One region of the Shinella sedimenti genome, then DNA from elsewhere that is predicted to be linked to it. Evidence: riboswitches for the same ligand, from Rfam matches in the RefSeq annotation. Region 1 holds a riboswitch; each other region holds the start of a gene.

Evidence for each region. Region 1 has a riboswitch for cobalamin ahead of bluB (5,6-dimethylbenzimidazole synthase). Riboswitches for the same ligand answer to the same signal wherever they lie in the genome.
Region 2: linked by a shared signal. The riboswitch ahead of MKI86_RS11090 (hypothetical protein) and the one ahead of bluB (5,6-dimethylbenzimidazole synthase) in region 1 are both predicted to bind cobalamin.
Region 3: linked by a shared signal. The riboswitch ahead of fdhA (formaldehyde dehydrogenase, glutathione-independent) and the one ahead of bluB (5,6-dimethylbenzimidazole synthase) in region 1 are both predicted to bind cobalamin.

The regions. Positions count from the first base shown of each region.
Region 1 covers NZ_JAKVIN010000002.1:532,645-542,856, reverse strand. Annotated here, with positions in the region: gene MKI86_RS06750 (DUF2865 domain-containing protein) at 151-1,239, shown strand; gene bluB (5,6-dimethylbenzimidazole synthase) at 1,232-1,918, opposite strand; cobalamin riboswitch at 1,964-2,178, opposite strand; gene MKI86_RS06740 (NYN domain-containing protein) at 2,228-2,971, opposite strand; gene MKI86_RS06735 (NAD+ synthase) at 3,099-4,778, opposite strand; gene MKI86_RS06730 (LTA synthase family protein) at 5,084-6,988, shown strand; gene MKI86_RS06725 (DUF1003 domain-containing protein) at 7,044-7,574, shown strand; gene MKI86_RS06720 (TadE/TadG family type IV pilus assembly protein) at 7,714-8,136, shown strand; gene MKI86_RS06715 (pilus assembly protein TadG-related protein) at 8,138-9,853, shown strand; gene MKI86_RS06710 (GFA family protein) at 9,868-10,212, opposite strand, start outside.
Region 2 covers NZ_JAKVIN010000004.1:178,091-188,302, forward strand. Annotated here, with positions in the region: gene cbiE (precorrin-6y C5,15-methyltransferase (decarboxylating) subunit CbiE) at 1-327, shown strand, start outside; gene cobM (precorrin-4 C(11)-methyltransferase) at 331-1,092, shown strand; gene MKI86_RS11075 (LysR substrate-binding domain-containing protein) at 1,089-1,943, opposite strand; gene MKI86_RS11080 (YeiH family protein) at 2,022-3,056, shown strand; gene metH (methionine synthase) at 3,063-6,854, opposite strand; gene MKI86_RS11090 (hypothetical protein) at 6,937-7,152, opposite strand; cobalamin riboswitch at 7,249-7,476, opposite strand; gene MKI86_RS11095 (glycoside hydrolase family 94 protein) at 7,882-10,212, shown strand, end outside.
Region 3 covers NZ_JAKVIN010000001.1:802,365-812,576, forward strand. Annotated here, with positions in the region: gene cysN (sulfate adenylyltransferase subunit CysN) at 1-1,143, shown strand, start outside; tRNA gene MKI86_RS04035 (tRNA-Pro) at 1,692-1,768, shown strand; gene MKI86_RS04040 (hypothetical protein) at 1,901-2,059, shown strand; gene MKI86_RS04045 (putative quinol monooxygenase) at 2,105-2,389, shown strand; gene MKI86_RS04050 (hypothetical protein) at 2,612-2,947, shown strand; gene MKI86_RS04055 (class I SAM-dependent methyltransferase) at 3,017-3,760, shown strand; gene MKI86_RS04060 (SDR family oxidoreductase) at 3,775-4,479, opposite strand; gene MKI86_RS04065 (histidine phosphatase family protein) at 4,654-5,286, shown strand; gene MKI86_RS04070 (DUF6925 family protein) at 5,291-6,373, opposite strand; gene fdhA (formaldehyde dehydrogenase, glutathione-independent) at 6,490-7,680, opposite strand; cobalamin riboswitch at 7,861-8,062, opposite strand; gene nrdF (class 1b ribonucleoside-diphosphate reductase subunit beta) at 8,145-9,134, opposite strand; gene nrdE (class 1b ribonucleoside-diphosphate reductase subunit alpha) at 9,149-10,212, opposite strand, start outside.

The DNA of each region.
Region 1 (10,212 bases):
GGGCCGTTGCAAGGCAGGCGCCCAGTGTGGCCGTTAAGCACGAATGCCGGTCGGCGTTGCACTCGCTCCGGCACGCCCTATGATAAGATAGGAAATGCCGGTTTTCGCCGGCCGTTTCGACATGCTCTAAGATCGATAGGGATCGTTACCGTGAAGCGACGCAGCCGCTTCCTGTTTGCCGTCGCAACCGGCCTGTCGCTTCTTTCTTCCGGCGGCACGGCGGCGGCGGACGTGTGCCAGCGCCTCAAGGCGGAACTGGCGAGCCTGCCCAAGGTCGTGGTCGATACCTCGAACGCCCGCAAATATGCGTCCGCCATCGCACGCCAGAACATCCAGCTGAGGCAAGCGAAAAGCGATCAGCGCCGCCTGCGCTGCTCCAGCGGCAGCATCATCGTGATCGGCGGCGCCAATGCCGATGCCTGCGCCACGCTCGCCACCGTCATCGGCAAGATGGAGCAGAACCTCCAGATCCTCGACAGCAAGCGGCGTGAGCTGTCGGGCGGCGGCGCGTCGAAGGCCAGACGCAACCGGCTGATCTCCTCGCTGGAGACCGAGGGCTGCAACGATGCGAAGGTGACGCCTGTTGCCGCAACCGAGCGTCTGCGCACGCTCGACGAAACGCGCACCCTGCCGCTGGGAACCGCGCCCGAAGGCAGCGACCGGCTGCAGTTGCGCTCGCTGGGCGGGAATGCCGGCCATGGCAACCTGCGCACCGTATGCGTGCGCACCTGCGACGGCGGTTTCTTCCCGATTTCCTCCAACGCCTCGCCGATGGACTTCCGCCGCGACCAGCAGGTCTGCGCGATGATGTGCCCACAGACCGAGACGGAACTCTATTACCACGCGATGGGGCGCGGACAGGAAACCGAGCAGATGACCTCCACGGTCAGCGGCCGCACCTATGTTGAATTGCAGAACGCCTTTGCCTACCGCACGCGCGACCTTTCCAAGCCCGGCGCCTGCGGCTGCAACCTCTCGGCTTACTATCAGGAGATGATCAAGCGCGAAAAGGCGGCACGCGGCGAGATGACGACGGAAACCGCACCGGATGGCGGCTCCGGCTCCGTAACCACCATCCAGACGCAGCCACGCAAGGACGAGGCAAAGGTTTCGGCCAAGGCGGAGGAGCGTGATTACGACCCGTCCAAGCACAAGGTGCGCACGGTCGGCCCGGCCTTCCTGCCGGAAAATGAATCCGCAATCGACCTCGGCCGTCCCGCAGGCGCCGACGTCAACTGATGTCCGGCCAGCGCTCTTCGAAGACCAGGTCCTCCAGTGGCAGACGCTGCCGCCAGCCCTTCACGGCCAGCTCCGGTTCGCCATAGAGCTGCTCGACGAAACCAACGCATAGCCAGGCGACGATCTCGATATGATTGGGGATGCCAAGGATCGTGCGGATATCGCTGTCGTGGAAGATGCTGACCCAGCCGACGCCCACCCCTTCCGCGCGCGCCGCAAGCCAGAGGTTCTGTACGGCGCAAACGGTGGAATAGACGTCCATGCGCGGATTGTGCGTTCGCCCCAGCACGACGGACCCTGCCCGCGTCGGATCGCAGGTCACGCAGATGGAAAGCGGCGCCTTCAGAATGCCCTCGAGCTTCAGCGCACGATAGCGTTCTTGCTGCTCGCCCGAAAACATCGCCTCCGCCTCCGCATTGGCCTTGAGAAAAGCCGCATGCACCGCCTGACGGGTCAGCAGATTGCGCACGAGAAGGAAGTTCCATGGCTGCATGAAACCGACCGACGGTGCGTTGTGTGCCGCCTGCAGCAGCCGCCGAACCAGATCGTCCGGTAAGGGATCAGGCAGGAACTGGTCGCGCACGTCGCGGCGCGTTTCGATGGCGCGGTAGACGGCCTGCTTTTCCTCATGCGGAAAAGCGCCCGCCCGGACCAGAAGGTCCAACGGTTCGGTTCGCATCGTCATCTCCCCAACAATGCGCAAAACCTGCCGCCGTCCGCGCGGTTCGGTCTATCTTGCCAGGCCGGTCTTCTGACTTCGGTTCACACGACTTCGAACTGCCTTCCCGGTTGAACAACCAGTGGCAAAACCCTGAATCGATTCAAGGTTTTAGAGTGAAGCCATCCCCGTCACAGCGTTGGGCACGTACCGGATCTGGGTCTCCCCGCACCGGTTTCCCGATTCTCCCGCAAGCGGGCACCTGACGTCCGGATTGTGCACGACACGACTGCGTGATCAAGTCCGCGTGTTCAAAACGCTGTTGTCGCCTCAGCCGTTATCGACCACTTTCTTGAGGGGCTGTGCCTTCAGACGGGCCTTGCGGTTCTTGTCGGCGAGTTCGGCGCCGGAAAAGGCCAGAAGCTTGCAGAGCTGGTTGTGACCATACGACTTCAGATCGAAGTTCGGTTGACACGCGTTCAAGGTCTTCATGAGGTCCGGCAGCGCAACCCATGGACCATCCAGCGGCGGCGCCTCGACGAAAATGCGTTGCAGGAGTTCACTCTTTAACGCGCGGCGAACATCTGGCGCCTGTATTGCAACAGTCTTTTCGGTGATTTTCACCGGCGCTGGACTTGGGTCGGGCTTTACAGCGCCGATGGTCCTGAAGACGTCAAAAGCCGTCTGAAACCGGCTCGAGGCCTTTGAGCACGCCATTCCAACGGCGATCTTGCCAGCGCGCCGAATTCGCATTGCCAACTGGGTGAAGTCGCTATCGGCGGTGGCGAGGCAGAACACATCCACTTGCCCCGAATGAAGTTCGTCCATGGCATCGATCACCATGGCGATATCAGCGCCGTTCTTGCCATTCGCCCCGGCCACGGTCTGCCGGGACGTGAGGGCGTGAAGTGCGGCGGCATCCAGCCACGGCTTGAGGGATGAATTCGAGAAGTCTCCATAGATACGGCGATCAAGCAGCAGGCCGTGCTTCGTCGCTTCTTCGATAAGCGTGGCGGCGGCGCGCGAAGGCACGTTCTCTGCATCGATAAAAAGGACAGCCCTGCGTTGCGCCATACCCACTCCCCGAGAAGGAATGCATATTAGCACTGACCTCTCTGTCTGCAATCAGAGAGGTTACATTTCGATCGCACAGGTTAACGCACAACTACCAGACGCAGAAAGACCGCCAGTACCGCGCCCCTCATCCCCGGTCGCGGAAGCGGTTGGTGATGGGGTAGCGGCGGTCGCGGCCGAAATTCTTGCGGGTGATCTTGACGCCGGGCGCGGACTGGCGGCGCTTGTATTCAGCGATGTAGAGCAGGTGCTCGATCCGGTGGACGGTTGCCGCGTCGTGGCCGCGCGCCACAATCTCCTCCGTGCCCATCTCCAACTCGACGAGGCATTCGAGAATGTCGTCAAGAACAGGATAGGGCGGCAGGGAATCCTGGTCGGTCTGATTGGGCCGCAGCTCGGCCGACGGCGCCTTGTCGATGATATTGTGCGGGATTACCTCACCCGTCGGCCCCAGCGCGCCGGGCGGCACATACTGGTTGCGCCAGCGCGACAGCGCATAGACCTGCATTTTGTAGAGGTCCTTGATGGGGTTGAAACCGCCGTTCATGTCGCCGTAGAGCGTGGCATAGCCGACCGACATTTCCGACTTGTTGCCCGTCGTGACCACCATCGAGCCGAACTTGTTGGAAATCGCCATCAGGATCGTGCCGCGCGTGCGGCTCTGGAGGTTTTCCTCGGTGATGCCTTCCTCGGTGCCCTCGAAGGTCTCTGACAGCGCGGAAAGGAAGCCGGTCACGGGTGCCTCGATCGGCACGATGTCGTAACGGCAACCCAGCGCCTTGGCGCAATCGGCAGCATCCTTCAGAGAATCCTCCGAAGTGTAACGGTAGGGCAGCATCACACAGCGCACGCGCTCCTCGCCCAGCGCATCGACGGCGATGGCCGCGCAGATCGCCGAATCGATGCCGCCGGACAGGCCGAGCACGACGTTCTTGAAGCCGTTCTTGTTGACGTAGTCGCGGAAGCCGAGAAGGCAGGCGCGGTAATCCGCCTCCTCGCGCTCGGGAATGCGCGACATCGGGCCGCTGTCGCAGACCCATCCGCCGCCCTGCCGCTTCCAGGTCGTGAGCGCGATGGTTTCCTCGAACTGGCTCATCTGGAAGGCCAGCGTCTTGTCGGCGTTGAAGGCGAAGCTTGCGCCGTCGAAAACAAGCTCGTCCTGCCCGCCGAGCTGGTTGGCATAGAGCAGCGGAAGGCCGGTCTCGATGACCTGCTTCAGCACGACCTGGTGGCGGATATCGACCTTGCCGCGATAATAGGGCGAGCCGTTCGGCGACAGCAGGATTTCCGCGCCGCTTTCCGCCAGCGTCTCGCAGACGCCGAGTTCGCCCCAGATGTCCTCGCAGATCGGGATGCCAAGGCGCACGCCACGGAAATTCACCGGACCCGGCATCGCGCCCTGATCAAAGACGCGCTTCTCATCGAATTCGCCGTAGTTCGGCAGGTCCACCTTGTCGCGGACCGCGATGACCTTGCCGGCATCGAGAACGGCGACGGCATTGTAGCGGCCGGTCTCGTCCTGCCGCGGAAAGCCGATAATGACGCCCGGGCCGCCATCCGCAGTGTCTGTGGCAAGATCATCGATAGCGCGACGGCAGGCCTTCAGGAAGGCCGGCTTCAGCACGAGATCCTCCGGCGGATAGCCGGAGATGAAAAGTTCCGTCAGCAGAAGCAGGTCGGCGCCCTGCGTTGCGGCATCCGCGCGAGCGGCGCGCGCCTTGGCCAGATTGCCGGCCACGTCGCCAACCGTCGGGTTCAACTGCGCGACAGCAATGCGCAGCGTCGTCTTTTCAGTCTCGGAAGTCATCTCTGCGGACCCGTCTCCTCTTGTGTCCGGTCGTGCAGGCCACACGCTCGAACCGTCGCAAGCTCTTTAGAGCATCCTGCAAGCTTTGGGAATGAACAGCCGCACCGATTGGAAACCCCTGTTGTGAAAGCCCGTAAGCCAGCATGCAGCCGACAACCATTGCTGCGCGGCAACAGACTGAACCAAAGCGTGTGGGCAACGTTAAGGGAAGCGTTCATCTCCTGTTCAAGATGACATCCATATGACAGAGAGACGAAAGTTTTGTGAAATCGGAGAAGGCCTTGGCCCTGTTCACGACCGCAGCGGTGGCAATCGAAGCCACGGGGAAACATCCTGACAGGGTGGGTTTTCTCGCGCGCCACGCCAAGACGCTGGCGGTTTTGCGATCCCTGATCGTCTCCGGCATCCTGGCGCTCGCCACGGTGGTCACAATCGAGCTTATCACGCGCGGCTCCATCCAGCAGACCTACGTCTATCTCACTAATCTCCAGCAGCCCGGCTGGACGACGACGGGCGTGTTCTTTCTACTCTATCTCGCACTGGATGCGCTGATCGGGCGGCAGCACAAGGCCGTGCTGCTGGTCTCGCCCCTCGTTATCCTGATGGGCGTGATTTCGCAGCAGAAGCAGGTCTTTCTCACCGATCCGCTCTACCCGACCGACCTGCTTTTCGGCCGCCAGATCCTGGAACTGATGCCCGTGCTGGTGCAGGACCGTCCATGGACCGCGGCCGCGCTCGCGCTTGCCGTCGCCATGGGCGTCGCAGGCCTTATCGGCCTGTGGATCTTTGCCTGGCGCCGGTTCCGTCCGCTGACCCGCAAGGAACGTCTGGCGCGCCTTGCGCTTGCGGTGCCGCTGCTTGCCGGCTTCGCCTCCATCATGGACTACAATGAGTTCTCCTGGATGCGCGACCGCCTGAAGATTTTCCCGATCATGTGGGATCAGGCCGAGAACTACCGTCACAACGGCTTCATGATGGCCTTCGCCATCAACCTGCCCATGGCCAATGTGCAGGCCCCCTCGGGCTACATGGTTGATGCCATCGACAAGATTCCGTCCAAGCCTCTGCCTGCCGGCACCTCCCATCGCACGAAGCCCGATGTCATTGTCGTCATGAGCGAGTCGCTCTGGGATCCGACGCGGCTGGAGAGCGTGAAGCTTTCGCCCGACCCGATGCCGGTCATCCGCGAAAACGAGGGCGGCAACGTCTTCTCGCCGGAATTCGGCGGCCTCACCGCCAATGTCGAATTCGAGGCGCTGACGGGCTTCTCCAATGCCTTCCTGCCGACGGGCAGCATTCCCTACCAGCAGTATGTGCGTAAGCCCATCCCGTCGCTCGCCACCTTCTTCCGCGCGGAGGGGTATACGGCACGCGCCATCCACCCGTTCTCGGGCTGGTTCTGGAATCGCTCCAGCGTCTACAAGGCGTTTGGTTTTGAGACCTTCAAGGATGTCGACAAGATGCCGCCGCTGGCAAAGCGTGGCAACTTCACGTCTGACGAGGCGCTGACAAAGGAAATCATCCGCCAGGCCGATATGCAGGAAGATCCGTTCTTCTTCTTCACCGTCACGCTCCAGGGCCACGGCCCCTATGACGATGGCCGTTACGCCAAGACCGATATCGGTGTCGAGGGCAAGCTCGATCCGCGCAGCGAGCGCATGCTGGCAAGTTATGCCCAGGGCGTGAAGGAAGCCGACGACAGCCTCAAGATGCTGATGGACTGGGCGAAGCAGCGCGACCGCGAGACGATCATCGTCGTCTTCGGCGATCATCTGCCGCCGCTCAACACGGTCTATCAGAATTCCGGCTACATGAAGGGCGTCACAGCCTCGCGCAAGGGTACGCCCGAGCAGATGAAGAAGGAACACGAGACCCCGCTCGTCGTCTGGTCCAACAAGACCGGCGCCCAGAAGGATATCGGCACGATCAGCCCGGCGTTCCTTTCCTACTACGTCCTCAAAGAAGCCGGCTTCGAACACCCCTACTACACCGGGTTCCTCGGCGCTGTGCACGACAAGCTGCGCGTCATAGACCGCTACATGCTGATCGACGCCAAGGGCAAGGCAACGACCGACTGGTCGCGCAAGAAGACGATCGACCCGCTGGTGCGCGATTTCCGCTTCCTGCAGCACGACATCATGTTCGGCAAACAATACGGCCTGGAACGGTTCTTCGATTCCCATGCGGAACTGATGAGCGCGGGCTACTGATTTTCGCCGGAAAAGCGCTAGGTTAGGCTCCGATTCGCTTTTTCGGAGCCCAACCATGAAATCTCTCGACGACGCCGCGCAGGTCCTTTTCGGCAAACCCGCCGAACATCTGGATGAGACCGAACGCCAGGTTCTTCTCAACTCACGTGCCGGGCGCATTCTCGCCGAGGATACCAACGCGGCGTACGAGTCCAAGCAATCGGTCGGCGAGCGCGTGGCCGATACCATCGCCCGCGTTGGCGGTTCCTGGACCTTCATTATTGCCTTCATCATCTTCCTGCTTGTCTGGACGGTCCTGAATACCATCATCCTCACCCGCGAGGCATTCGACCCCTACCCCTTCATCTTCCTCAATCTCGTTCTCTCCATGGTCGCAGCGTTACAGGCGCCGATCATCATGATGTCGCAGAACCGCCAGGCCATGCGCGACCGCTTCGAGGCCTCGAAGGACTACGAGGTGAACCTGAAAGCGGAGATCGAACTGATGGCGCTTCATCACAAGATCGACACGCACTTCCTCAACGAGATCGCCGCGCTGAAGATGGAAGTGCTGCGCCTGCATGACGTCTTGCGGCAAAAGGAATGACTACCGGACGCAACCTAAGGCATGCAATAATCGCAAAAATCAATCTATAGAGGAAATTAAGACTTTCGATGCACGATAAACGTGCATCCCTCCCGGATGCGGAAATGCCTGACCGCGACCATCCAATGGAGGAGATGTCATGCACGCCCTCGCCCGTCTGTCGAAAGACCGCGCCGGCACCTCGGCGCTGGAATTCGCGATCATCGCGCCGCTGTTCTTCCTGGCGCTGTTTACGATGATCGCCTACGGCATCTATCTAAGCGTGACACACTCGGTACAGCAGATCGCGGCCGATGCGGCGCGCACTGCGGTGGCTGGCCTCAATCCGGCGGAGCGCGTCACGCTGGTAAACCGCTATCTCGACGCCTCGCGCTTCGACTACTCCTTCATCAACCGCGCGAAGATGCAGGTCGTGGTCGCGGACGATCCGGGCAATCCCGACCAGTTCACCGTGACCATCGCCTACGATTCAAGCGACCTGCCGATCTGGAAGCTCTTCACCTTCGCCCTGCCGCAGGAAGAGATCCGCCGCTATGCGACGGTGCGCGTGGGAGGCATGTGAGATGGAACGCTTTCCCTTCATCAAGGACCGCGCCGGCAATATCGGCACGCTCGCCGCTCTCAGCCTGCCGCTGATGGTGTTCTCGCTCGCGCTCGGCGTGGACTTCGGTTACCTCACGGTGCAGCAGCGTGCGCTTCAGGCCGATGCAGATCTGGCCGCCATCGCAGCCGCCTCGAACGTCGTGGAAGCCGAGAAGGCCGCGGCCGCCTTCTTCTCGCTCAATCGCGTGCCGGCCAATGTCACGGGAAGGAACGGCCTGTCCCTCCCCGCGGACCGGTCGCTTGACCTCGGCAAGGCAACCGTCGTCGAGGCCACGGTCGAGCGCGGCCGCTACGTCGCCGATCCCGACCTGCTGCCGCAGGACCGGTTCAAACCCGCAACGACAGACGCAGATGCCGCGCGTGTGCGGCTGACACGCCCGGCAGACCTCTTCGTCGCCTCGATGTTCATACCGCGCTCGCCGGTGCTTTCGGCCACAGGTGCGGCCTCGCGCACCAAGACGGCGGCCTTTTCGGTCGGAACGCGGCTCGCAAGCCTGAACGACGGCATCCTGAACGCGCTGCTCGGCAAGCTTCTCGGCACCAACATATCGCTGAAGGTCATGGATTACCGGGCGCTCGTCGATACCGACATCGCCATTCAGCCGTTTCTCAAGGCCGTAGCGACAAAGCTCAACCTGACGGCCGGGACCTATGAGGACGTGCTGAACGCTGGCATCACCATGCCGGACCTGCTGGCCTCCATGCGCGCCGTGCAAGGTCTGTCGAGCACCGTCAATTCGGCGCTGCGTGCCCTCGAGCAGGCAACGAGCAAGAGCAAGGTCAAGCTGCCTCTTGCCCGCATTCTCAACCTCGACCCGAAGAAGGGCATCGCAGTCGCAACGGGCGGCGACTGGGATATGTCGATCAACGCCATGCAGATCGTATCCGCCGGTGCGGCTCTCGCCAACGGCACGAACCAGGTAGCGCTCGATCTCGGCGCGGGCGTGCCGGGCCTTGCCGGCGTCAAGGTGGCTCTGGCCGTCGGTGAGCCGCCGGTGGAAACGCCGGCCCATCGTCTCGGCGCGCCCGGCAGCGCGGTACGCAGCGCCCAGACGCGCCTTGCCATCGAGATTAGCGTCGATGGGCTTTCGGCTCTTGCCGGCATCCGCATCAAGCTGCCGCTCTACGTAGAGGTTGCGGCCTCCGAGGCAAAGCTTGCCGATATCCGCTGCCTTGGCGGCACCACGGCCAATGCAAACGTCACCATCGACGCCGTGCCGGGCCTCGCCGAAATCGCCATCGGCGCCGTCGATCCGTCCGTGCTCTCCAACTTCTCGACCGAACCGCGCGTCAAGAAGGCCCGCATCGTCGATTCCGGTCTGCTCAACATCGATGCCATCGCCCATGTCGAAGCGAAGAACCTGACCAGGAGCAAGCTCACCTTCTCGCCGACGGAGATCGCGGCGCGCACCACGAAAACCGCCTCAACGCGCGACGCCCTCACCTCGATCACGAAGTCCTTGCTCGAAAATCTCGACCTCGACATCCAGGTCCTTTTCCTCACGCTCGGCACGCCGAAGGTGATCACTGCCGCACTGGCCTCGACGCTCGGCGCGGTAACGCCGGCCATCGACGAGCTGATCTACAATCTTTTGCTGGTCGTCGGCGTTCGCGTCGGCGAGGCCGATATCCGCGTGACGGGCGTTCGCTGTCAGCGGCCCGCTTTGGTGCAGTAGAACGGCGACAGAACTTACCGAGCAGCGGCAAAACGCGGCGCGTCGCCCTCGATCTCGTAATAATCGCCCTTGTCGGCGCAGAAGATATGCTTGCCAATGGCCAATCCCGTCGGCAGGTCGAAGGCGCCCACCATGATGGAGGTGTTGTTCGATCCGTCGGCCTTCCAGAACAGCGCGGAGCCGCAGGTGCGGCAGAAACCGCGGCTTGCCGCCTCGCTCGCCCTATACCAGGCGACGCTCTCTGCGCCCTCGACCTCAAGCCGGTGATCGGTGACATTGGTTGCCGCGTAGAAATGCCCGGTCTGGCGGCGGCACTGGCTGCAATGGCACGCCGTCACCGCGCGCAGCGGACCGGAGGT
Region 2 (10,212 bases), on a different contig from region 1:
GGGCTTACCGTCGTCGAAGGCATGGCGCCGGATGCGCTGGCCGGGCTCACCGCGCCGGATGCCGTTTTCATCGGCGGCGGCGGCAGTGAGGCCGTGGTTATGGATGCGGCGATTGCAGGGCTGAAGCCGGGCGGGCGGCTTGTCGCCAATGCGGTGACGACGGAAATGGAGGCGGTGCTGCTTGCGCAGCATGCCCGGCGCGGCGGATCGCTCATCCGCATCGATATCGCGCGCGCGTCGCCCGTCGGGCAGATGACGGGCTGGCGGCCGGCCATGCCGGTCACGCAATGGCGCTGGGTAAAACCGGCCGAACAATCCGAGGACTAGGACATGACCGTTCACTTCATCGGCGCCGGACCGGGTGCCGCCGACCTCATCACCGTGCGCGGCCGCGATCTCATCGGCAAATGTCCTGTTTGCCTCTATGCCGGCTCCATCGTGTCGCCGGAGCTGCTGCAATACTGCCCGCCCGGCGCGCGCATCGTCGATACCGCACCGATGTCGCTGGACGAGATCGAGGCGGAATATCTCAAGGCGGCGGAGGCCGGTGAGGACGTGGCGCGGCTCCATTCCGGCGACCTTTCCGTCTGGAGCGCGGTCGCCGAGCAGATCCGCCGGCTGGAGAAGCACGGGCTTGCCTATACGATGACGCCCGGCGTGCCGTCCTTCGCGGCGGCTGCGGCTGCACTCGGCCGCGAGCTCACCATTCCCGCCGTCGCCCAGAGCCTGGTGCTCACCCGCGTTTCGGGCCGCGCATCGCCCATGCCGAACCGCGAGACGTTGCAGGGTTTCGGCGCGACCGGCGCGACACTCGCCATTCACCTTGCCATCCACGCGCTCGACCAGGTGGTGACGGAACTGACGCCGCTCTACGGTGCCGATTGCCCGGTGGCGATCGTGGTGAAGGCCTCCTGGCCGGATGAGCGCGTGGTGCGCGGCACGCTTGCCGACATCGCCGCCAAGGTGGCGCAGGAACCGATCGAACGCACGGCACTCATCTTCGTCGGCCGGTCGCTCGGCGCGGAGGATTTCCGCGAAAGTTCGCTCTACGATCCGGCCTACCAGCGCCGGTTCCGTGGCCGCGGGGATTAAAGCATGCCCTCGAAGGCGAGGGAGGCCTTGGAGCGATAGCGCTCTTTATGCCGCAGAAGACGGAAAGCGCGCTCGGGCAGGTCGAAGGCGATCCGCACGAGCCGTCCCGCCCTCAGATCGTCCTGCACGACGAACTCCGACACCGCCGTCAGCACCCCGCCGGCCAGAACGGCGGCGCGCACCGCCTCGTTGGACGGAAGCGACAGCGCTATATCGAGTGCTGCCTCGTCGATTACGGAGGTGAATGCGCTGCGTGTGCCGGAGCCGGGTTCGCGCAGCACCCAGCGGGCCTTTTCCAGATCCTGTGCCTCGACGGCCTTGCCAGCCAGCGGATGACCGGCCGGCGCGACGATGAACATCCGGTCGCGCGCCACGATACGTTGCGAGAGGGCCGGGTGATCCACTTCGCCTTCGATCAGGCCCAGTTCCGCCCGTCCGTCGAGAACCGCATCCGCCACCTGCTGCGTGTTTCCGCTGCCGATCTGCAGGCCTATGGCCGGATAGGTCGCGTGGAAGCGCATCAGGATCGGCGGCAGCCAGTAGCCGCCGACCGTCTGGCTGGCTGACAAAGCGAGCGCGCCGCGCTTCAATTCGCCGACCTCGCGCAGGAAAAGCTGCGTGCTTTCGGCGCGCGCCAGCGTGTCGATCGCTTCCGGCAGAAAAGCGCGGCCGGTATCGGTCAGCTCGATGCGCCGACCGGTCCGGTGAAACAGCCCGATGCCATAACGCTCTTCCAGCCCGCGGATCGCCGAGCTGACGGCCGAGGGCGTCAGATGCAGCGCCTCGGCGGCCTGCGTGAGATGTTCGCGCTCCGCTACGGCGACGAAAATGCGCAGCTGCTCCAGCGTCATCATCTGTTCGATCCAATCGAATGAAACATGCAATATTTATCGATGGATCGAACGCTTGCGCAAGCGCATCGTTCAACTATGGAAAATAAACCCAACAAACGGCAGCGGATTGGAATAAAGACGATCGTGCCGGGCGTGGTGATGTCGGTCGTCGTGTCGGCGCTTGCCGTGCTTGCCGAGAGGGTGGAACTTCAGCTGACGGGCGGAGCCTGGGTCGAGGCGCTCGTGTTGGCGATTCTGATCGGCGCGGTCGGTCGTCTTTTTCTGCGGCGGCCGGATGTCTTCGAACCCGGCATTGCCTTTACGGCGAAGTATTTTCTTGAAGTGGCCATCGTGCTGCTCGGCGCAAGTGTCAGTGCCGCTGCGATTGCCGGCATGGGATGGATGCTGATCGGTGCCATCGCGGCCGTTGTGGGCGTGGCGTTGATCGCGAGCTATGGAATCGGCCGCGGGCTGGGGCTGCCCAAACGTGTGGCGCTGCTGGTTGCCTGCGGCAACTCGATCTGCGGTAACTCCGCCATCGCGGCGACGGCGCCGGTCATCCGGGCCGATGCGGAGGAGGTCGCTTCCTCCATCGCCTTCACCGCCGTGCTCGGCATGGTGACGGTGCTGCTGCTGCCCGTGCTGGTGCCGCTGCTCGGCCTGTCGGCGACCGGATACGGCGTGATGGCGGGCATGACGGTCTATGCCGTGCCGCAGGTTCTTGCCGCCACGGCGCCGGTTTCCGCGCTCAGCATCCAGATCGGCACCTTCGTCAAGCTCGTGCGGGTTCTGATGCTCGGTCCCGTCATTTTCCTGTTGTCGCTCGTCGCGGGCAGGGCGATGGGCGGGCGGCTGGTGGTTCACCGGCTGGTGCCGTGGTTCATCCTGGGTTTTCTGGCGATGCTGGCCGCCCGCAGCCTCGGTTTCATCGATGCCGGGCTGGCAGAGGCCATGGGTCTTGCCGCAACCGTGTTGACCATCCTGTCTATGGCGGCACTCGGGCTCGGCATCGATCTCCGGCGCGTCATGCGCGCCGGCCCGCGTGTGACGGCGGCGGTCGTCCTGTCGCTCGCCGTTCTGGTTGTTGCCAGCTACGTGATGGTGCTTCTCCTGAACCTCGCGACGGCCTGAGCGGCGTCAGGCCGCGTTGTCGCGGGCAGCCACCGGCACGTAGTTCAGCACCGGACCAAGCCAGCGTTCCACCTCGGAAACCGCCATGTCCTTGCGGCGGGCGTAGTCCTCCACCTGGTCGCGCTCTACCTTGGCGACGCCGAAATAGTAGCTTTCGGGCGACGCGATGTAGAGGCCCGAGACGGAGGAGCCTGGCCACATGGCGTAGCTTTCCGTCAGCTCGACACCGATCTGCTTTTCCGCATCGAGAAGGCGGAAGAGCGTCGTCTTTTCGGTGTGGTCCGGCTGGGCGGGATAGCCCGGCGCCGGGCGGATACCCGCATAGGGCTCGCCGATGAGGTCCGTGGGCGCAAAGGTCTCGTCCGGCGCATAGCCCCAGAGTTCCTTGCGCACCACCTCGTGCATGCGCTCGGCGAAGGCCTCGGCAAAGCGGTCGGCCAGCGCCTTGACGAGGATCGAGTTGTAATCGTCGTTTGCCCGCTCGAAACGCTCGGCAATGGCGATCTCACCTATGCCGGCCGTCACGACAAAGCCGCCGAGATAGTCGGGCTTACCGCTGTCGACGGGGGCGACGAAATCGGAGAGCGCCACGTTCGGCCGGCCATCACGCTTGGAAAGCTGCTGGCGCAGCGTGAAGAAGGTCGCGAGCTCCTCGTCGCGCGCCTCGTTCGTGAAGAGCCTGATGTCGTCGCCCACGGCGCCGGCCGGCCAGAAGCCGACGACGGCCTTCGGCGTGAACCACTTTTCCGCGATGATCTTTTCCAGCATCGCCTGCGCATCCGCAAACAGCTGACGGGCGGCCGGGCCCTGCTTCTCGTCGTCGAGGATTTTCGGATAGACGCCCTTCAGCTCCCAGGTCTGGAAGAACGGCGTCCAGTCGATGTAGCGGGCGAGGTCCGCCAGGTCCCAATCCTGCCAGACGCGCGTACCGAGGAAGGAGGGCGTTTTTGGCTGGTAGGCCGGCCAGTCGGTCCTGAAGGCGTTGTCGCGCGCCTTGCCGATCGGCAGGCGCTGCTTTTCGGCTTCGTTGCGTGCATGGGCGTCTGCGACCTTGCGGTACTCCGCCTTCAGCGTCTCGACGTAACCCGGCTTCATGTCGGCCGAGAGCAGGCTGCCGACGACACCGACGGCGCGGCTGGCATCGGTGACGTAGACGGTCTGGCCGCGGTCGTAGCGCGGGTGGATCTTGACGGCGGTGTGCACGCGGCTCGTCGTCGCCCCGCCGATAAGGAGGGGGATGTCGAAGCCCTCGCGCTCCATTTCGGCGGCGACATGCACCATCTCGTCGAGCGAGGGGGTGATCAGGCCGGAGAGGCCGATGATATCGACCTTCTCGGCCTTTGCCGTCTCGAGGATCTTCGTCGCCGGCACCATGACGCCGAGATCGATGATCTCGTAATTGTTGCAGGCGAGCACGACGCCGACGATGTTCTTGCCGATGTCGTGCACATCGCCCTTGACGGTTGCCATCAGGATTTTTCCGGCACTCTGGCGCTCGCCGCTGCCGCCGTTTGCCAGTTTTTCGGCCTCCATGTATGGCAGCAGCACGGCGACGGCCTGCTTCATCACGCGGGCGGACTTCACGACCTGTGGCAGGAACATCTTGCCTGCGCCGAACAGGTCGCCGACAACGTTCATGCCGGCCATCAGCGGGCCCTCGATGACATGCAGCGGGCGCTCGGCATTCTGGCGCGCCTCTTCGGTATCTTCTTCGACGAATTCGGTGATGCCGTTGACCAGCGCATGTTCCAGCCGCTTCTCGACCGGCCATTCGCGCCAGGCGAGATCGCGCTCCTTGGCTTCCTTGCCGGCCGCGCCCTTGAAACGTTCGGCGATGTCGAGCAGCCGCTCGGTGGCGGTGCCGCCGGCCTTCGGCTGACGGTTCAGCACCACATCCTCGCAGGCTTCGCGCAGATCGGCTTCGATCGTGTCGTAGACGGCGAGCTGGCCGGCGTTCACGATGCCCATATCCATGCCCGCCTGGATGGCGTGGTAGAGGAAGACCGCGTGCATCGCTTCGCGCACCGGCTCGTTGCCGCGGAACGAGAAGGAGAGGTTGGAGACGCCGCCCGAGATATGAACATGGGGCAGCGTGCGGGTGATCTCGGCGGTCGCCTCGATGAAGTCGACGCCGTAATTGTCGTGTTCCTCGATGCCCGTCGCCACCGCGAAGATGTTGGGGTCGAAGACGATATCCTCGGGTGCGAGCCCGGCAACCTCCGTCAGCAGCCTGTAGGCGCGCGTGCAGATTTCCACCTTGCGTGCCTTGGTATCGGCCTGCCCGGTCTCGTCGAAGGCCATCACGACGACGGCCGCACCATAGGCGCGCACGAGCTTGGCGTGGTGCAGGAAGGCCTCTTCGCCTTCCTTCAGCGAGATGGAATTGACCAGCGGCTTGCCCTGCACGCATTTCAGGCCGGCCTCGATCACCTCCCATTTCGAACTGTCGATCATCAGGGGAACGCGGGCGATATCCGGCTCGGCGGCGATGAGGTTTACATATTCCGTCATGGCGCGGGCGGAATCGATCAGGCCCTCGTCCATGTTGATGTCGATGATCTGGGCACCGTTCGCGACCTGATCGCGCGCAACATCAAGGGCGCTGGCATAGTCGCCGGCGGTAATCAGCTTGCGGAATTTCGCCGAACCGGTGACGTTGGTGCGCTCGCCGACATTCACGAAGGGGATGGCGTCGGTCAGCGTAAAGGGTTCGAGGCCGGACAGCCGCATGTGGCGCGGGATATCCGGGATTTCGCGGGGCGCATGGCGCGCGGCGGCAGCGGCAATGGCGCGGATATGGTCCGGCGTCGAGCCGCAGCAGCCGCCAACGATGTTGACCAGCCCGTCACGCATGAAGTCTTCGATCTGGGCGGCCATTTCCTCCGGGCTTTCGTCATACTGGCCGAAGGCGTTGGGCAGGCCGGCATTGGGATAGGCGCAGACGAAGGTCTGCGCGACGACGGAAATCTCGGCGAGATGGGCGCGCATGGCATTGGCGCCGAGCGCGCAGTTCAAGCCGATGGAGAAAGGATCGGCGTGGCGCACGGAGTTCCAGAAGGCCTCCGGCGTCTGGCCGGAGAGCGTGCGGCCGGAAAGATCGGTGATCGTGCCCGATATCATGACAGGCAGGTGGATGCCCTTTTCCTCATAAACCTCGCGGGTGGCGAAGATCGCGGCCTTGGCGTTCAGCGTGTCGAAGATCGTCTCGATCAGGATGATGTCGGCGCCGCCATCGATGAGGCCGCGCACCTGCTCGGCATAGGCGATGCGCAGATCGTCGAAGGTCACGGCGCGGTAGCCGGGATTGTTGACGTCGGGCGAGATCGAGGCTGTACGGTTGGTCGGCCCCAGCGCGCCGGCGACGAAACGGCGCTTGCCGTCCTTCTGCTCGGCGCGCAGGCCCGCGCGGCGGGCAAGGCGGGCGCCGTCGCGGTTCAACTCATAGACCATGTCCTCCATGCCGTAATCGGCCTGGGCGATGGTGGTGGAGGAAAACGTGTTTGTCTCGAGGATATCGGCGCCGGCGAGCGCATAGCGGTAATGGATGTCCTCGATGGCGCCCGGCTGGGTCAGCGTCAGGAGGTCGTTGTTGCCCTGCTGGTGGCAGGCGCAGTCGCCGAAGCGATCGCCGCGGAAATCATCTTCGATCAGCTTGAGCGTCTGGATTTCCGTGCCCATCGCGCCGTCGAGCACGAGAATGCGTTCGCGGGCGGCAGCCTTGAGGGCAGCAAGGACTTCGCTTCCGTCGCGCGGCGGCTGCTCGGGGCCGAACAGGTCGTCCAGGTGGGAATTGGCCATGGGAGAACCCTCCGGTACTTTCATTTAGTACCGGAGATCACATAAAGATATCTTTATGTCAACATATGTTTCGTGTGCTTGCCTAGTGCAGCGGTCCGGCCGCGCCGGCCAGCGATGTAAACAAGGCCTTCAGCCGTGCGATGTCGGGATCGGCATTGTCCAGCCGTGCGAGTTTCTGCACTTCCTTCAGCGCTTCGGCCGGGAGGTCCGCGCCGCGCGGCTGCCAGAGAAGCCAGGAAATGAACACGGATTCCGGCTTGCCGGTGCCCGACGCCTGATTTTCGGTGAGTTGAAACATGTCTTCCCCAATCGGATAATTGGGGGATGGCCGGACGCACGCTGTTGGTGGCCACTGTGTGCCATTGCAAGCGCACCCTTGGGACACCCCGCCCAGGTCGTTACAGGTATCAGGGCAGGTCTCCTGGCTTGCGGGTCGTTGCGTCTGTCTGGCCTTCCCGGTGCGTGACACCAGTGGCGCGGAGCGACAGACGCTCGCCGTTCACAGTTGCGGGGGCAGCGCCGGTCTTGATGCGCAGGTCTTTGTTCCCTGCGGCTTCGCACCGGCTTCCCTCTTAGCCTCCGACCGTTTCCGATTCGGAAGACCCTGACGCCGGCAACCTCGCGCTCCCCGGGTCTCGAGTCAATGGCGGGCGGTTTGCATTCGGGCGGGAACCTTTTTTATCCCCCGCGCATTGTTGGTCCGCCTGCACCTCGCGCGGGCTCGCCTCATGTTCAGGATGAGCGATTCACCAAAACCGCAAATGAGGGTCCATGCTGCGCCATCCCGCCCTGTTGACAGGTTGCAAGTCTCTGTCCTTACGGCTAAAAAATGCCGTTTTCATGCACCACGCGGCATGGATGTTAAACAGCGTGTCGCTTCAGCCAAAATCGCATCCGGAACGCCATGAGGGCGAGGTCGGGTGCCATGGCTGATCGCGACAGCAGAATGAAGCCCGCCCGCGAAAGACAATCCGGCGCAACGGCCGTTGCCGGGTGGCTCAACATGGCCGGTTCCAGAATCAGAAACATGTCCCTTCATACTCCGCCGCAAGCCTCCTCGCGCGATACCGATATCCGGCAGATCGACTATAACGATTCGATCCGCGCCACCTATCTGACGCTGGAGGAGCTCGCCGCGTGCGGCGAAGCGCTCGCCCGCGACAAGGCGGCGGTGCTTCCGGGCTTCCATCCCTTCGATTTCCGTGCACGGCACAAGGAAAACGAGAAGGAAATCTTCCGCGTCTATCAGGTCACGGCCAAGGATGTGGAGGCCGGCGCGCAGATCACGCCGGCGGCCGAGTGGCTGCTCGACAACTTCTATGTGATCGAGGAAGCGATCCAGGAGGTCCGCCGCGACTTCCCCCGCCGCTTCTACCGGCAGCTCCCGACTGTCGAGATCGACGGTCAGTCGCTGCCGCGTACGCTGGCACTGGCATGGCTTTATGTCGCCCATACGCACAGCAGTGTCTCGCAGGAAAGCCTGACCGCTTTCGTGCAGGGCTTCCAGTCGGTCGATCCGCTGAAGATCGGCGAGCTCTGGGCGCTGCCGTCCTTCGTACGTTTCGTGCTCTTGGAGAACCTGCGGCGCATTTCCAGCCGCGTCGAGCGCTCCCGCAAGATGCGCTTCAAGGCCAATGACGTGGCCGACGAGCTGGTGCGTCTCAACGATCCGGAGAAGTCCATCGCGCATCTGCGCACCATAGAGAGCCTGACCGAGGACAATACCTTCGTCGTCCAGCTTCTCTACCGCCTGCGCGATGGCCTTCAGACATCGGGTGCAGTAATCCAGTGGCTGGAGCGGAAGATCGAGAGCCGGGGCAGCGATCTCGAGGAACTGATCGTGGCGGAGAACAACCGCCTGTCCTCCGGCAACGTGACCATGAGTTCGCTCATCAAGAGCCTGCGCTCGGTGGACGATGCGGAGTGGCCGGTCTGGTTCGAGAGCGTCAGCCGCCTCGACGAGGCGCTTCGCCAGCGGTCGGACTATAGCGATCTCGATTTCGGTTCGCGCAACAAGTACCGCAACACCATCGAGCGTTTTGCCCGCCGTTCCGGTAAGAGCGAGCTGGAGGTCACCGAAACCGCGCTCGCCATGACCGAGGAAGACGCCGCGGCCAACGCGAGCGATCCCGACTATCGCGCCAATGTCGGCGCGTTTCTCGTGGGCAAGAAGCGCAAGCTGCTCGAAAAGCGCATCGGGTACCGTCCTACGCTCGTGCAACGGACTGTCCGCGTGACACGCAAGCTCGACTGGCTCGCCATTGCCGGTCCCAACATCATCCTCACGCTTCTGGCGATGATCGCGGTCTATTATTTCCTCGACCAGCTCGACATCCCGAACGGCGCCTGGCTGATCATGCTCGTCCTGTTCGCGCTGCCGGCCTCGGAGGGGGCGACGGGTCTGTTCAACACGCTCGTGACCTTCTTTGTCACGCCATCAAGGCTGGTCGGTTACGAGTTCAAGGACGGCATACCAGAGGATGCGCGCACGCTGCTCGTCGTGCCCTGCCTCATCTCGAAACGCGACCATGTCGATGAACTGGTGCGCAATCTCGAGGTGCATTACCTCGCCAATCCGCGCGGCGAGATCTATTTCGCGCTGCTCAGCGACTGGGCCGACAGCCAGAACGAGGAAACGCCCGCCGATCTCGATGTTCTCGAATATGCCAAGCGCGAGATCGCCGAACTGTCGGCGCGCTACGCCTTTGACGGGCGCACCCGCTTCTACCTGCTGCACCGCCGCCGCCTCTACAATCCGTCGGAAGGCGCGTGGATGGGCTGGGAGCGCAAGCGCGGCAAGCTGCACGAACTGAACCTGCTGCTGCGCGGCGATGGCGACACCACTTTCCTGCCGGGCGCCAATGTCGTTCCGTCGGACGTGAAATACGTCATGACGCTCGATTCCGACACGCGCCTGATGCGCGATGCCGTGACCAAGCTCGTTGGCAAGATGCACCACCCGATCAACCGTCCCGTCATCGACGAGGCGACCGGCGAGATCACCGCCGGCTACTCGATCCTTCAGCCGCGCGTCACGCCGTCGCTTACGACTGGCAAGGAAGCCTCGACTTTCCAGCGCATCTTCTCCGCCGACCGCGGCGTCGACCCCTACGTCTTCACCGTTTCCGACGTCTATCAGGATCTGGCCGGCGAAGGCACGTTCACCGGCAAGGGGCTCTACCACGTCGATGCCTTCGAGGCCGCCGTGAAGGGCCGCATCGAGGAGAACTCGGTGCTCAGCCACGACCTGCTCGAAGGCTCGCTGTCGCACTGTGCGCTGGTGACCGACGTGGAGCTCGTCGAGGACTTCCCGACCCGCTACGGCGTGGAGACCTCGCGCCAGCATCGCTGGGCCCGC
Region 3 (10,212 bases), on a different contig from region 1:
ACCCCCGGCCACGAACAATATACTCGCAACATGGCCACCGGCGCCTCCACGGCGGACCTTGCTGTGCTCTTGGTCGATGCCCGCGCCGGCATTATCGAGCAGACCCGTCGTCACGCCACCATCGCCTCGCTGATGGGCATCCGGCAGTTCGTGCTCGCGGTCAACAAGATCGACCTGACGAACTACGACCGCGCCCGCTTCCTGGAAATCGTGCACGATTTCAAGGAATTCGCGCTCACGCTCGGGGTCAAGCAGATCACCGCCATCCCGATGTCGGCGCTGAAGGGCGAGAACGTCGTCTATGACGGCCGCGCCGCCATGCCCTGGTACGACGGCCCGACGCTCGTCGAGACGCTGGAAAAGGCCACGACCCGTTCCAACCAGACGGTCGGCTTCCGCCTGCCGGTGCAGCGCGTCTCGCGCCCGGGCGAAAGCTTCCGCGGCTATCAGGGCACGGTCGCCGGCGGTTCGGTGAAGCCGGGCGATTCCGTGGTCATCCTGCCGTCCGGTATGGTCGCAAACGTCACCAAGATCGTGACCTTCGACCTCGTGCGCAACGCGGCCGTCGCGGGCGATGCCATCACGCTCGTGCTCGACCGGCAGGTCGACGTGTCGCGGGGCGACATGATCGTGGCCATCGACAGCCAGCCGATGACCGGCCGCGGCTTCGACGCCCAGATCGTGGCACTGCAGCCCGACGGCATCGAGCCGGGCAAGCGCTACTGGCTGAAGAGTGGTTCGCGCCGCCAGCGCGTGCTCATCGAGCCGGTGAGCCAGCTCGACCTGAAGACCTCGAAGTGGGGCACCGCCGAACGTCTCGGCATGAACGCCATCGGCAAGGTTCATCTCACCTTCGACGAACAGGCGATCTTCGACACCTATGAGCAGAACCGCACGACCGGCGCCTTCATCCTGATAGACCCCGACACCAACAACACGGTGGCCGGCGGCATGATCACGGGGCGGCGCTCCGAACTGGGCGGCATCCACAAGGACGACCAGCGCGTGCTGCTCTCCCTGCCCGCAGACCTCGCCGAAAAGATCATGGCCAGCGAACTCTTCGCAAGCCGCCGCCAGGATGTGGACATTCGCCACACCACCGTCGGCCGCGCCGCGGAAATCCTTGGCGATCTGGACGAATAGTCCGGCATCGCATGGCGATACGAAAGCGGCGCCCCTCGGGCGCCGCTTTTCGTTTTGGCCGTTGCCACATATGGCATCTAAAAAGAAAGGCACCCTTCGCCAGCAAGCCTGGTTCGAGGGTGCCTTACATGATCCGGAATGGCCTGCCGCCTTGCAGGCAGCCGATCCGAAAATCCTCAGAAGAAGAAGTACCAGATCAGCAGGACTGCGAAGAGCGGAACGCCCATCAACCAGAGAATAAAAGCGCGAGCCATGGTTGTTTCCTTTCCTTTATTGCGTTGAACAGGAAATGCGCGTTGCGCGATTTTGTTCCACCAGCGGTGGGTACCAGTGCTTGCAAAGGCCAGCCACGCACGCCGGCATTCCCGTCTCGTGACACGCGTGAGCCATACCGCGCGAAAGGCGCAAACGCCCTCCCCGGCCTGCAGTCCGAGGCTTCGCGAAAAAAATCCCGCGGCGTCCCGGGGCTTTCCCCAACATCGCGGATTTTTTTGAACTTTTCCGCTTGTCGAACGGCTGAGCCTGTTCTATAGAGGCGCCGCTGGTCACGGAGTGTAGCGCAGTCTGGTAGCGCACCACGTTCGGGACGTGGGGGTCGAGTGTTCGAATCACTCCACTCCGACCAGCTGAAACCGCTAGAAGATCAGGCGGTTGAATGTTTCCCGAAACCCTTTCGAGATTGCGATGATAGCCGCGGCGGTTGCCGAGGTTTTCCCGGATTGTTATCGTGCGGCGAACGCATGAATCGGGAGCGTGGATGACGCGTCAGACGATAGCGACCGCACTGCTTTGCGTTTCGGCGGCCGGTATCGGTCTTGCCCTGCTCGCCTTCGTGATCGGCCTCTTCCCTTGGAGCCTGGCGCTGCTGGCGGTCATCGGGCTGGTGACGGCCAGCCATCTCTTTGCCAAGCGTTGACGACCGCGCCGCATTCAATGCCCTCACCGTAAATGGATTGCCAATATGCTGAAAGTGATTGCCCAGGACTTCATCAAGCCCGAGGCGCTGGAGATCGTTCGCCCGCTTTACCAGGAGCTGGTTGCGCTGACGCGGCAGGAGCCGCTTTGCATCAGCTACGACCTGCATGTCGACCAAAAGGATCCCGGCCATTTCGTCTTCATCGAAACCTGGCCAGACCGCGCCGCGCTGGACGCCCATTGCGCGACGGAACACTTCCGGCGGCTGGTGCCGCAGATCAATGCCCATCAGCGCGCCGAATGCACCTTTATCCTGATGGACGATTTCTGAGACGTCGGTTCCCTACGGTTCGGGCCATGACGCCGCTTGGCGCCCGGCCGGCGGTTGCATCCCACTGTTGCAAATCCGCACGTATCCCGCCCCATGTCCGGGGATGACCACAAACTTGGCGCGGGAGTGATTCCCCTTTTGCGAGCACTGCGCTATGGCGAAATCAGGGGCCCGTCCCGAGTCACCGGGAACGGCTGAACGAAGTCCAAGGAAATGGCACATATGAACTCCCGCATCGCACTCCTGGCAGGCCTGGCGCTTGCCCTTACCGCATGCACCACCGTCAGCGTTCCGACGAACCCGCTGCAAGCGCGCTGGAACGGCAAGACCGCCGGCAGCTTCTTCGCGGCTTATGGCCCGCCGCTTTCCGACACGAGCGCGGGCGGCACGACGCTCTACAAGTGGCGCGGCGGATTCTCGAAGGGCCGGTCCTGCTCCGTCGAGCTGACCGTGAACGACGCCTACCGCATCACCAATATCCGCGCGATCGCCGATCGCGTCGATCCGAAGGGCGGCCCGAGCCACTGCGAGACCGTGCTCGACGCCGCGCAGAAATGATGGGCGGCTGACACAGCAGAGATGACAAGGCCATGCGGTGACGCATGGCCTTTTTTCATGGAGGAAGACATGGAAGACCGCCTTTACCACGACCCTGCCCTTGCCGATTTCTACGATCTCGAAAACGGCTGGGACCGGTCCGAGGACTTCACCTTCTGCCAGGCGCTCGCCGCCGAGGCCGACAGCGTGCTGGACCTTGGCTGCGGCACGGGGGAACTGGCGGTCGCGCTGTCCGGCAACAGGATGGTCGTCGGGGTCGACCCGGCACCCGCCATGCTGGAAATCGCACGCGCCAAGCCGGGTGCGGCGCGTGTCGAATTCATCGAGGGAGATGCGCGCACGCTGCGGCTTGGGCGGCGCTTCGCGCTGGTCATGCTGACGGGGCACGCCTTCCAGGTGTTCCTCACGCAGGAGGATCGGCGTGCCGCGCTCGCCACCATCGCCGCGCATCTGGCCCCCGGCGGCCGCTTCATCTTCGACAGCCGCGAGCCCGCCTGCCGGGAATGGGAGGAATGGGGCCCGGACGAATCGCGACGCCGCCTCGCGCATCCCCGGTTCGGCGCCGTGCAGGCGTGGAACGATGCGGCTTTCGACGACGAGACCGGCGTCGTGACCTATGAAACGCATTACGAGATCGAGCAGACCGGCCAGCGCCTGTCCGCCGCCTCGCGCATCGCTTTTCCAACCAGGGAAGAGCTGGAGAGGCTGATTGTCGAAGCCGGTCTGCGGGTCGAGCGCTGGTACGGCGACTGGCAGGGCACGGCCTGGACGCCGGGCGCGCGGGAGCTCATACCGCTCGGCACGCTTGCCTGACGCCCCGGCATCCGTCAGACGGAGCGCGTCAACCCGCCATCGACGCGGATGTTCTGGCCGGTGATGTAACCGGCACCCTCCGAAGCAAGGAAGGCGACGGTCGCGGCAATCTCCTCGCTGGTGCCGTAGCGCTTCATCGGCACGCTCTCGCGCCGCTCCTCTGTGCCCGGCAGACTGTCGATCCAGCCCGGCAAGACATTGTTGATGCGGATATTGTCGGCCGCATAGGTGTCAGCGAAGATCTTCGTATAGGCGGCAAGCCCGGCGCGGAAGACGGCTGAGGTCGGGAACATCGACGACGGCTCGAAGGCCCAGGCAGTGGAGATATTGACGATCGATCCGGACTTCTGCGCCTTCATGACGGGCGCGACCAGCCGCACGGGCCGCACGACGTTCATGAGATAGACGTCCATGCCCTTGTGCCAGTCCTCGTCGGTGATGGCTGTGATCTCGGCGCGGGGGCCATGGCCCGCGCTGTTGACCAGCACGTCGATGCGGCCGAAGGTCGAGACGGCAAGGTCGATGAGCCGCTTGAGATCGTCGTTGGACTGGTTGGACCCGGTGACGCCTATACCGCCCAGTTCGGCGGCCAGCGCCTCGCCCTTGCCGGAAGAAGACAGGATGGCCACCTTGAAGCCATCTGCCGCCAGCCGCCGTGCCGAGGCCGCGCCCATGCCGCTGCCACCGGCAGTAATCACCGCTACCTTGTTCTCGCTCATGCCTGTCTCCCGTCTTCGAATGAGAACCGTTGATAGCATCTTCCGCCCTCGCGCGCGAAGCACCTTCCGTCGCCGGCCTGCCGCAAATGCGATTTTCAAAGCCGCTTGGCCACCGGCGCCGATGCGACTATCAATCGAAAAACCGAGCGCCCCTGCCATGGAGCATGACAGATCGTGACGACGCCAGAAGACGCGCCCGCAGCGCGAGCGAGCCGGGCAACCCGCATCACCCTGCTGTGCCGCGGCGCCACCGCTGCCAACCGGCAGGCGCGGTTCTCAGCCGGTGATAGCCTCCTGCCGAAGGAGCCGGCCCGCGCGGCGGCGCTTGCCAAGAGCTTGCGGCCCTTCGACCGGGTGTTCTGCGCGCCGGAAGCTTGTGCGGCCGAAACGGCAGCGGCCTTTTCCGCCGCACCGATCCCCTGCCCGGCGCTGCGCGATCTCGATTATGGTTCATGGAACGGACAGACCGCAGACGAGATCGCGGGACGCTTTCCAGACGCGCTGCGACACTGGACGGCCGATCCGGCTGCGGCACCGCATGGCGGAGAAAGCTTCGAGACGGCGGCCACACGCGCCACGGGCTGGCTCGACGGCCTGCATGGCACGGGCGGGCGCGTCCTTGCCGTGACGCACGGCATCCTGCTCAAGCTGGTTTTCGCGCATGTCGTGGGCGCACCGCTGGCGGCGGTCTGGCGCATCGATGTCGAGCCGCTCGGCTTTCTCGACCTGTCGAGCGATGGACGCCGCTGGGCGCTGCGCGGTTTCGGCGCGGGCCTGCCAGCGGCTGGTCACGACGACGGCGTTTGACGGCTCAGCCCGTCGCGGCGAGCGGCAAGAACGACACGACGGCGCCGGTCTCCGCGTGGCCGGGCGCGTCTTCATCCGCCGCTATGCCCTCCGCGCCCCTGTCGAGAACGGCGCGCCATTGCGAAATCAGTTCGAGATAGGAGCCGCCGCCGAAGCGCCGGGCCATCCTGTCCTGCTGGCGCAGCGTGATGCGTACGGTCGCACGGCTGAACCGATCCGTGTGGGAGAGGAAGGATTCCGGCTCCACCCGCCGCGCCAGGCCATCCAGCACCGCCTTGCGCAGGATGGGCAGGTCCGGGCGCGCGAACTGCGCGAACAGGTCCTGGAATCGCGCATGGTCGTCGATATCGAAATCGAGATCGCGGCCCATGCTGTCCATCACGGGATTGGGGGGATGCAGATAGCCGAGCGGCACATGGTATTTCGGGATCGGCGTGTTGGCCGAATGGGTACGCCGCGAGCGGATGAGGTGCGGCAGGAGATGGGTGTGCGGCCCCGGCGGCGAGACGCCGCCGGTATCCGGGCCGCCGATCTTCTGGAACACCTCGATGCGGCCGAGTCGGGTCAGCGCGACGCGGTGCGGATGCGCCTTCATGATGGCCGCCGTCGCCGGATTGTGCGGATCGAACAGGCTGCGGCCGATCTGCGCCCGCAGGATGGCAAGCAGCGCGGGATCGTCGGTGCGGATACAGAAATCGCTTTGCGGCAGGGCAAGGCCGAGATCGAAGAGGATGGCCGCCCGGTCCGTCACGCGCACGGCTTCCGTATCCGGGCCGAGTTCGGTCAGCGCCTTGCGACCGTTCATCGCCGCGTCTCGCTGCGGCAGGCACAGCGCCACACCATGACTCCAGCGCTGCGGCCGGCAGCTCAGCGCCTCGTAGGCGACGGGCACGATCTGCCCGACCGTATCGGCATCGAGCCGGATGGCGCCGCGCGGTGTGGCGCGTACGAAAAGCGACGGAGCATCGGCCTGCAGATACTCGCCCGGGTCCTGGTGGAATTCCGCAACGGCGCCATACGACCCCATGCTCCACCCTGCCCGCCGGTCGATGAGATGATCGATCAGGACATCCCTGATATCCGCCATGGTTTCCTCCTTCTCGAATGAACGCCGCGAACCCGGCTTCGGAAAGCGAGGCCGCGACATTGCATCGGTTTGGACCGCGCCGGCCGTCTAGAGGCGGCCGGCGCGGTACCGGTTTTTCAGGCGGCCTTGAGCAGGTCGCCGTGCGGGTCGAGCACGAACTTCGTCGCCGCGCCCTGGTCGAAGCTCTCGTAGCCCTGCACGGCATCGTCGAGCGAGATGATCTTCGCGTTGACGATATCGGCGATGGGCAGGCGGTCGTGCAGGATGGCCTGCATGAGCTGCCGGTTGTACTTGAGAACAGGCGTCTGGCCGGTGTGGAAGGACTGCGCCTTCGCCCAGCCGAGGCCGAAGCGCAGCGACAGGCTGCCCTGCTTGGCCGCGCTGTCGACAGCGCCCGGATCTTCCGTGACATAGAGGCCGGGAATGCCGATAGAGCCGGCGGCGCGGGTGATCTCCATCATCTGGTTCAGCACGATGGCCGGCTGCTCGCCGCCCGCATGGCCACGGGCCTCGAAGCCGACGGCGTCGATGGCGCTGTCCACCTCGTTCGTTCCAACGACCTCGGCGATCATGTCACCAAGGCGGTCGCTCTTGGAAAGGTCGATCGGCTCGAAGCCCACCCGGGCGGCGTGCGCCAGACGGTCCTTGTTGAAATCGCCGATCATCACGACCGCCGCGCCGAGAATGCGCGCGGATGCGGCCGCCGCAAGCCCGACCGGGCCGGCACCCGCCACATAGACTGTCGAGCCGACGCCGACACCGGCCTTCACCGCGCCGTGGAAGCCCGTCGGCAGGATGTCGGAGAGCATGGTGAGGTCGCGGATCTTCGACATGGCCTTGTCGCGATCCGGGAACTTCAACAGGTTGAAGTCGGCATAGGGGATCGTGACGTAGCGGGCCTGGCCGCCGATCCAGCCGCCCATGTCGACATAGCCATAGGCACCGCCCGCCCGCGACGGATTGACGGTGAGGCACACACCGGTGTCCTGCGACTTGCAGCAACGGCAGCGCCCGCAGGCCACGTTGAACGGCACCGAGACGATGTCGCCGATCTGCAGCATCTCGACGTCGATACCCTTCTCGATGACCTCGCCGGTGATCTCGTGGCCGAGGACGAGGCCGGGCATGGCCGTCGTGCGGCCGCGCACCATGTGCTGGTCGGAGCCGCAGATATTCGTCGAGATCACCTTGAGGATCACGCCGTGTTCGATACGGCGGCCGTCGGGGGCCTCCAGCTTCGGGTCGTCGATGTCGCGGACCTCGACCTTGCCGGGTCGCATATAGACGACGCCTCTGTTCCTGCTCATGTCTGTCTCCTCCTGGGTTTTGCCTCGTCCGGCCCGCCTAGCGCGCGCCGGATCCTCTCGGAACGATCGCGCAGGCCAACGGGCGGAGCGCGGAACGTCGCTCGACGAAGGATGGAGAGGAGAAGGAAACGGGCCTTTCGAGAGGACGCCGTTCACCTCTCGATCGCCCACCGCAATCGGCCGAGTCATCGTTTCAGGGCTGGTTTCCGGGCTTCGGAACTGTCCTTTCGGACGCTGCCGGCACCTTCCCGGCCGACTGGCCAGTGGTGTTTGCCGGAGCTTTCGTTCCGCTACCGTTGCGGGGGCAGCACCGGCATTCGACCGGCTTCCCAATTATCCGTCCCGACATGGTGGGGACGGCACCCTGTACGCACACAGCAAACCATCTGGCGGGCCAAAGGACCCTCGGGAATACGACATCGACGGCACCCCGAACGACATGCCGTTGAAGGACATCCCAAGGCTCAGAAATCCCAGTCGTCGTCCTCAGTCGCGACCGCTTTGCCGATGACATAGGACGAACCGGAGCCGGAGAAGAAGTCGTGGTTTTCATCGGCATTCGGCGACAGCGCCGAGAGGATCGCCGGATTGACCTTGCAGGCTTCCGGCGGGAACAGCGCCTCGTAGCCGAGGTTCATCAGCGCCTTGTTGCCATTGTAGTGCAGGAACTTCTTGACGTCCTCGCTGAGGCCGACGCCGTCATAGAGCTCTTCGGTATAGCGGGCCTCATTGTCATAGAGCTCCAGCAGCAGATCGAAGGCAAAGTCCTTGATTTCCTGCTGCTTGTCAGCGCTCAAGCGCTCGACGGCGCGCTGGAACTTGTAGCCGATATAATAGCCGTGCACGGCCTCGTCGCGGATGATGAGGCGAATCATGTCGGCGGTGTTGGTGAGCTTGGCGCGGCTCGACCAGTACATCGGCAGATAGAAGCCGGAATAGAACAGGAAGCTTTCCAGGAAGACTGAGGCGACCTTCTTCTTCAAGGGATCGCCGGAACCGTACTGCTCCATGATCAGCGCCGATTTCCGTTGCAGGAACTCGTTTTCCTCCGACCAGCGATAGGCGTCGTCCACATCGGGCGTCAGGCAGAGCGTCGAGAAGATCGAGGAATAGGAGCGCGCGTGCACAGCCTCCATGAAGGAGATGTTGGAAAGAACCGCTTCCTCATGCGGCGTGGCCGAATCCTCCATCAGCCTGACGGAGCCGACGCCGTTCTGGATCGTGTCGAGCAGGGTAAGCCCGGTGAAGACGCGGATGGTGAGCTTCTGCTCTTCCGGCTTCAGCGTCGCCCAGGAGGGAATGTCGTTGGACAACGGCACCTTTTCCGGCAGCCAGAAATTGCCGGTCAGGCGGTTCCAGACCTCCAGGTCCTTGTCGTCCTCGATGCGGTTCCAGTTGATGGCGCGCACGGCGGCGGCAGCCTTTGGCGCCTTGGTCTTCACTTGGATATTCATGGTCTTCCCCGAAATCACAGCGCGCACGAGACACAGCCCTGCACTTCCGTGCCGGACAGGGCCATCTGGCGAAGGCGGATGTAGTAGATGGTCTTGATGCCCTTCTTCCAGGCGTAGATCTGCGCCCGGTTGATGTCGCGTGTCGTCGCGGTGTCGCGGAAGAACAGCGTCAGCGACAGGCCCTGATCGACATGCTGGGTGGCCGCCGCATAGGTGTCGATGATTTTCTCCGGGCCGATCTCATAGGCGTCCTGATAGTAATCCAAGTTGTCGTTCGTCATGAAGGCGGCGGGATAGTAGACGCGGCCGATCTTACCTTCCTTGCGGATCTCGATCTTTGAAACGATCGGATGGATCGAGGAGGTCGAGTGGTTGATATAGGAGATCGAACCGGTCGGCGGCACGGCCTGGAGGTTCTGGTTGTAGAGCCCGCCTTCCATGACGGCCGACTTCAGTTCCTGCCAGTCTCCCTGCGTCGGGATGTGGATGCCGGCCTCTTCGAAGATGCCGCGCACCTTTTCCGTCGCGGGCAGCCATTCCTGCTCGGTATATTTGTCGAAATACTCGCCCGAAGCATATTTCGAGTTCTCGAAGCCCTTGAAGCTCACGCCCTTCTCGACAGCCAGCCGGTTGGAGGCGCGGATGGCGTGAAAGGTCACCGTGTAGAAATAGATATTGGTGAAATCGACGCCTTCTTCCGAACCGTAAAAGATGCGCTCGCGGGCGAGATAGCCATGCAGGTTCATCTGGCCGAGCCCGATGGCGTGGCTGTCGTCGTTGCCCTTCTCGACGGAGGGAACGGACGAGATGTGGCTCATCTCGGAAACGGCCGTCAGCGCGCGGATCGACGTCTCGATGGTCCGGCCGAAATCCGGTGAATCCATCGCAGAGGCAATGTTGAGCGAGCCGAGATTGCAGGAGATGTCCTTGCCCATCCTCGCATAGGAGAGGTCGGCGTTGAACTCGCTCGGCTCGCTTACCTGCAGAATTTCCGAGCAGAGATTGCTCATGGAGATGCGGCCGGCAATGGGATTGGCGCGGTTCACCGTGTCCTCGAACATGATGTAGGGATAGCCGC